2 linked regions of the Piscinibacter gummiphilus genome follow. The protein of the gene in region 1 interacts with the protein of each later gene in a pairwise test. Links are inferred from orthologs where the notes say so. Each region holds a gene or a part of one and is shown in the gene's direction. Other genes may lie near its edges.

Evidence for each region. The genes of interacting proteins can lie anywhere in the genome.
Region 2: the proteins of cysK (region 1) and cysE interact in binary tests that used the Escherichia coli proteins (3 or more experiments, as listed by UniProt). The link is inferred for Piscinibacter gummiphilus from one-to-one orthologs.

What each region holds. Positions count from the first base shown.
Region 1 is NZ_CP015118.1:5,989,229-5,992,442, forward strand. The notes cover bases 186-2,976. They hold cysK (cysteine synthase A), read left to right. Parts: upstream 186-1,016; coding sequence 1,017-1,937; downstream 1,938-2,976. Other genes in these bases: hemE (uroporphyrinogen decarboxylase), read right to left, coding at 186-963; creB (two-component system response regulator CreB), read left to right, coding at 1,934-2,644; A4W93_RS27435 (diguanylate cyclase), read left to right, coding at 2,745-2,976. Outside these bases: more of hemE, read right to left, coding at 1-185; more of A4W93_RS27435, read left to right, coding at 2,977-3,214.
Region 2 is NZ_CP015118.1:2,009,054-2,012,449, forward strand. What follows is about bases 48-3,020. They hold cysE (serine O-acetyltransferase), read left to right. Parts: upstream 48-1,138; coding sequence 1,139-1,903; downstream 1,904-3,020. Other genes in these bases: A4W93_RS09095 (inositol monophosphatase family protein), read right to left, coding at 48-180; A4W93_RS09100 (RNA methyltransferase), read left to right, coding at 358-1,074; A4W93_RS09110 (helicase-related protein), read right to left, coding at 1,991-3,020. In the rest of the region: more of A4W93_RS09095, read right to left, coding at 1-47; more of A4W93_RS09110, read right to left, coding at 3,021-3,396.

The sequences.
Region 1 (3,214 bases):
GGCATTGGCTGGCGCACCGAAACTGTCGAGCGTGCGGATCACCTCGGCGCGCACCTGCTCCGGCGGCGCGAACAGCACGTTCGGATCCAGGTTGCCCTGCAGCGCCACGCGGCCGCCCACGCGGCGGCGGGCCTCGCCCAGGTTCATCGTCCAGTCGAGGCCCACCACGTCGGTGCCGCTGGCCGCGATCTCGTCGAGCCACAGGCCCCCGCCCTTCGTGAAGACGATGTGGGGGATGCGCCGGCCGCCCTTCTCGCGCTGCAGCTTCGCGAGCACGCGCCGGGTGTAAGCGAGGCTGAACTGCTGGAACGCGCCGTCGGCCAGCACGCCGCCCCAGCTGTCGAAGATCATCACGGCCTGGGCGCCCGCGTCGATCTGGGCGTTCAGGTACACCGCCACCGCGTCGGCGTTGACCTCCAGCATGCGGTGCATCAGGTCGGGTCGGGCGTACATCATCGACTTGACGAGGCGGTAGTCGTCCGACCCCTGGCCTTCGACCATGTAGCAGGCGAGCGTCCACGGGCTGCCGGAGAACCCGATCAGCGGCACGCGGCCGTTCAGGGCCTTGCGGATCGACGTGACGGCGTCGAACACGTAGCGCAGCTTGTCGAGGTCGGGCACCGCGAGGCGGGCCACCGCGGCCTCGTCACGCACCGGCGACGCGAACTTCGGGCCCTCGCCGATGGCGAAGCTCAGGCCGAGGCCCATGGCGTCGGGCACCGTGAGGATGTCGCTGAACAGGATGGCGGCATCGAGGTCGTAGCGCTCCAGCGGCTGGAGGGTGACGTCGGTGGCGTACTGCGTGTTGGTGGCGAGCCCCATGAAACTGCCCGCTTGCGCCCGCGTCTCCCGGTACTCCGGCAGGTAGCGGCCCGCCTGGCGCATGAGCCAGACCGGGGTGTGCGGGGTGGGCTCGCGCAGGCACGCGCGCAGGAAGGTGTCGTTCTGGAGGGGTGCAAACATGTCCGGGATTATCGTTGCACCCATAATTTGCCACCACGACCGGAGGAACCCCAATGCTCGCCCAGAACGTTCTGCAGACCATCGGCAACACCCCGCACATCCGCATCAACCGGTTGTTCGGGTCCAGCCACAACGTCTATGTGAAGAGCGAGCGGTCGAATCCGGGGGGCTCCATCAAGGACCGCATCGCCCTCGCGATGGTCGAGGCCGCCGAGCAGGACGGCCGCCTGAAGCCCGGCGGCACCATCGTCGAACCCACCTCGGGGAACACCGGTGTGGGCCTCGCGATGGTGGCGGCCGTGAAGGGCTACCGCCTCGTGCTGGTGATGCCCGAGAGCATGAGCGTCGAGCGCCGCCGGCTGATGCTGGCCTACGGAGCCCGCTTCGAACTCACCCCGCGCGAGAAGGGCATGAACGGCGCCATCGCCCGTGCCCACGAGATCGTCGCCGAGACGCCCGGGGCCTGGATGCCCCAGCAGTTCGACAACCCGGCCAACGTGGAGGTGCACGAGCGCACCACGGCCGCGGAGATCGCCGCGTCGTTCCCGAGCGGCCTCGATGCGCTGATCACCGGCGTCGGCACCGGCGGGCACATCACCGGCTGCGCCCGGCAGCTCAAGGCCCTGTGGCCCAAGCTCAAGGTGTACGCGGTCGAGCCCAGCGCGTCGCCCGTGATCAGCGGCGGCAAGCCGTCGCCGCACCCCATCCAGGGCATCGGCGCCGGCTTCATCCCGCGCAACCTGAACACCGAACTGCTCGACGGCGTGATCCAGGTCGAGGCGGACGCCGCGAAGGACATGGCCCGCCGCTCCGCGCGCGAGGAAGGCCTGCTCGTCGGCATCTCGTCGGGCGCCACGCTCGCGGCCATCGCGCAGAAGCTGCCCGACCTGCCGCACGGCGCCACCATTCTCGGCTTCAACTACGACACCGGCGAACGCTACCTGTCGATCGAAGGTTTCCTGCCCACCGAATGAAACCGAAGATCCTCATCGTCGAAGACGAACCCGGCATCGCCGACACGCTGCAGTACGCGCTGCGCACCGACGGCTTCGATCCGGCCTGGGTGGCCACCGGCGCGGAGGCCGTGGCCCACGTGACCGCGGAGGCCCCCGCCCTCGTGATCCTCGACGTGGGCCTGCCCGACACCAGCGGCTTCGAGGTGTTCAAGCGCGTGCGCGCCGTGGCCGACGTGCCGGTGATCTTCCTCACCGCGCGCAGCGACGAGATCGACCGCGTGGTGGGCCTCGAACTGGGCGCCGACGACTACGTGGCCAAGCCGTTCTCGCCGCGCGAGCTGGTGGCCCGCGTGCGCTCGATCCTGCGCCGCGCCGCGAAACCCCCGGCGGCTCCGGCCCCGGCGGCCATTGCGCACATTCCCGTGGCCGTCGACGACGGACGCCGCCAGATCCGCTACTACGGCCGCCTGCTCGAACTCTCGCGCTACGAGTTCGGCCTGCTGCAGACGCTGGCCTCGCGCCCGGGCCACGTGTTCACGCGCGACGCGCTGCTCGAGCGCGTGTGGGACGACGCGACCGAAAGCCTCGACCGCACCGTGGACGCGCACGTGAAGACGCTGCGCGCGAAGATGAAGCTCGTGGCCCCCGATCTCGACCCGATCCGCACGCACCGCGGCACGGGCTACGCGCTCGCGGAAGACCTGCCCGCATCGATCGGCGCCTGATCCGGGAATTTCCCACCCCTTTCGCGCTCAACGGGCGCGACGCGCGGCCGATAAGGCAACGATGCGGCCCGCTTCCCTTTGGAGCAGGCCGGCCTTCGACATGCGCGACCCGATCCTCTTCTTCACCCGCCTGCTGCTGAAATGCCTGCTGCCGGCGTTCGCCCTGCTGCTGGCGTTCAGCGCCCGCGCCGCGGCCCCACTGGCCCTCGTCGGCGACGACATCGACCTCTGGCCCGCCGTGACGTTGCTGGACGACCCCGGCCACACGCTGCGGCTGCCCGACGCGCTCGCCCGCCGGGCCGAGTTCAAGCCCACCGACGCCCCCTACGCCAACCTCGGCCTGAACCGCCACACGGTGTGGCTGCGCGTGCCGGTGGACGTGCCCGCGGACGCGCCCGCCCGCTGGTGGTTCACGATCGACTATGTCGCCCTCGACGACGTCGAGGTGTTCGTTCAGCGCGGCGCCGAAACGCTGCAGCGGGTCGAGATGGGTGACCACCTCACCGTCGCGGAACGCCCGTTCCCCGGCCGCACGCACCTCGCGCTGCTGAACCTGCCCGCGGGCGAATC
Region 2 (3,396 bases), 4.0 Mb from region 1 along the record:
CAGCAGCGTTTCGATGATGACCTCTTCGGCCTTCTGATCCACCTCCGTGACGAAGTCGTTGGGCGACTTCGTGTTGACCTTGAGCAGGTCCAGGTCGAGCGAGGCCCGGTTGATCAGCGACCCGGCTGCACGTGCGGCCTTGACGGCGACGTTGAGCATCGGGTGGAGCGTTTGGGACATGGGTGCACCTGCCTGTTGGGTGAGAGCGGAGGGGGATCGACGGAGGAAAAGAGCGTGCAGCGCGGCGAGGCCAGCGTGCGGAATAATGCGAGTTTACCCTTGGAGGGAGTTTCGCGCCATGTGCGAGGCGAATCCCGAGGGGCGTTCGCGCGGACGAATCCGCGTCCCAGGCCATCCATGGACACCACCCGCTTCATCCTCGTCAACACCAGCCACCCGGGCAACGTGGGGGCCACCGCCCGCGCGATGAAGGTGATGGGCTTCTCCGACCTGGTGCTGGTGGCCCCCCGTTTCCCCGACGTGCTGGTGCAGGAGGAGACGGTGGCGATGGCCAGCGGCGCGGCCGACATCCTCGTGCGCGCCCGCATCGTGCCCACGCTGACCGAGGCCCTCGACGGCGTGACCTTCGCCTGCGCCACGGCCATGACCCCGCGCGACTTCGGCCCGCCCACGCGCGCCCCGCGCGACCTGATGCCCGAACTCGCGGCCGGCGGCCATCGGGTCGGCTTCGTCTTCGGCTCCGAGCGCTACGGCCTGTCGAACGAGGACGTGTACCGCTGCCACGTGTGCCTCAGCATCCCGACCCAGCCCGAGTACGGCTCGCTGAACCTCGCGCAGGCGGTGCAGCTGCTCTCCTACGACTGGCGCCAGGCACTGGGCGGGTTCCCGGTCGCGCCCCGCACCACCGATCCCGAGCTGGCCGACGCCGTGGCCGTGACCGGCCTGCTCGACCACTGGCAGCGCGCGCTGACGGCCATCGAGTTCCTCGACCCGGCCGCGCCGCGCAAGCTGATGCCGCGGCTGAACCAGCTCCTCAACCGCGCGCAGCTGACCACCGAGGAGATCCACATCCTGCGCGGCATCGCCCGGGCGATGGAGAAGAAGGCGGGCTGACCCCACCCCGGCACCGGTTCGGGGCCGCCGGTACACTGCGGGCCTTCATTCACCCTGCCTCGCCATGTTCCAGCGCCTACGAGAAGACATCGCCTGCATCCTGGAGCGCGACCCCGCCGCGCACTCGTGGTGGACGGTGTTGACCTGTTACCCGGGCCTGCATGCGATCCTGATGCACCGCTGGGCGCACGCCTGCTGGGACAACGGGTTCCGCTGGGCGGGCCGCTTCATCTCGCACATGGGGCGCTTCTTCACCGGCATCGAGATCCACCCGGGCGCCCGCATCGGGCGGCGGGTGTTCATCGACCACGGCATGGGCGTGGTGGTGGGTGAAACGGCCGAGATCGGCGACGAGTGCACGATCTACCAGGGCGTGACCCTCGGCGGCACCTCGCTCACGAAGGGTGCCAAGCGGCATCCGACGCTCGGGCGCGGCGTGATCGTGGGCGCGAACTCCCAGGTGCTGGGCGGCTTCACGGTGGGCGACGGCGCCCGCATCGGCTCCAACGCGGTGGTGGTCAAGCCGGTGCCCCCGGGCGCCACGGCCGTGGGCAACCCGGCGCGCATCATCCTGAAGGAAGACGAGGCCCAGCGCGAAGCCGCGGCCGCGCGCATGGGCTTCTCGGCCTACGGCGTCACGCAGAACGACGACCCGCTGTCGCAAGCCATGAAGGGGCTGATCGACAACGCGGCCGGCAATGCGCATCAGATCGCGATGCTGTGGGCGGCGATCGAGAAGCTGGCGCCGGTGCGGAAGGATTGTGTGCCGAACGATGCGCAGGTCACCGAGGACTTCGACGCCGAGCGCCTCAAGCAGTTGATGAAGTAGAAAGCTTCGTCATCCCGGTGAAGGCCGGGACCCTGTGCGGATGCCGGAGGTCCCGGCCTTCGCCGGGATGACAGCGTTGTTGGGGAATCAGCGCCGCGACGACCGCGTGAAGGCCAGCGGCTTCTTGCCCTTCAGCTGCCGCTCGATCCCGTCGTTCAGCCGCTCCCGCAGCGCCACGACATCCTCGACGTGGCCGTAGACGCCCGGGAACCGCAGGTCGAGCCACAGCCACAACGTGCACGAGCGCAGCGCCTGCTCCATGCGGTCCAGGCGGCTGTGTTCGTCGACCGAATCGAGGAACCAGGGCACGCCGGCGGTGCCGCTGCGGGCGTGGTTCTCGGCCCAGCCGAGGTACTGCTGCACCTGGGAGTCGGTGCGCGAGTCCACCGGGGCCTGGGCGTACGTGAAGCGTTCCCGCAGCGTGAGCTTCGGGGCGATGCGGTCGAGCTGGTCGGCCAGTTCCAGCATCTGCTCCAGTTCGGCCACCTCGAAGTGGGCGTTGTCGAGCTGCAGCTGACCCATGAAGATGCCCAGCACCTCGCGCAGCCGGTTCTTGCCGAGGCGCGACGAGATGGTGTCGATGTGCCAGCCGTTCGGGGCCACCGGGGCCTTGAAGTTGCGCGGCGCGCGCGGTGACTTGGGCAGCAGCTCGCGCAGCGTCTTCATCGCCGAGGGTTCGGCCTCAGCCAGCACCGTGGTGAAACCTTCCTCGTGCATGCCGTAGCGCCCGGCGCGGCCGGCGATCTGGTGCACCTCGGACTCGGTCAGCTCGCGGTCGGACTGGCCGTCGAACTTGGTCATCGTCGAGAACAGCACGCGGCGGATCGGCAGGTTCAGGCCCATGCCGATGGCGTCGGTGGCCACGAGCACGTGCGCCTCGCCGGTCGCGAAGCGTTCGGCTTCGCGGCGGCGCACCTCCGGCGGCAGCGCGCCGTAGATGACCGACACCGACAGCCCGTTGGCCGCGGCGATGCGGTCGCGGATGCTCAGCACGTCGCGGCGGCTGAAGGCCACCACGGCATCGCCCTTCTTCAGCGCCGCGAGCGGCACCGGCGCGGGCATCAGCTGCACGTGCTGCTTGCGCTGGAACTTGACGACCTCGGGCGTTTCGCCGCACAGGCCGAGCAGGTTCTCGATGGCCGGCACGGCGTAGGCCGAGCAGATGATGATGACTTCCTTCGCCGGCACCGCGACGATGGCCTGGGTCCAGGCCCAGCCGCGAGAGCCGTCGAAGATCATCTGCGCCTCGTCGATCACGGCGACGTCGACGGGCTTGTTGGTGCCCACCATCTCGATGGTGCTCGACACGAGGTGCGCACCGGCCGCCGGCACGTTCTCCTCGCCGGTGAGCAGCGAGCAGGCGACGCCCCGGCCCACGAGCCGGTCGCGCCCTTCGAGCGCGAGCAGGCGCAGCGGGGCGAGGTACGTGCCGCTGCCGGCCGCGGCCAGGCGTTCGAACGCGGCGTGGGTCTTGCCGCTGTTGGGCGGGCCCA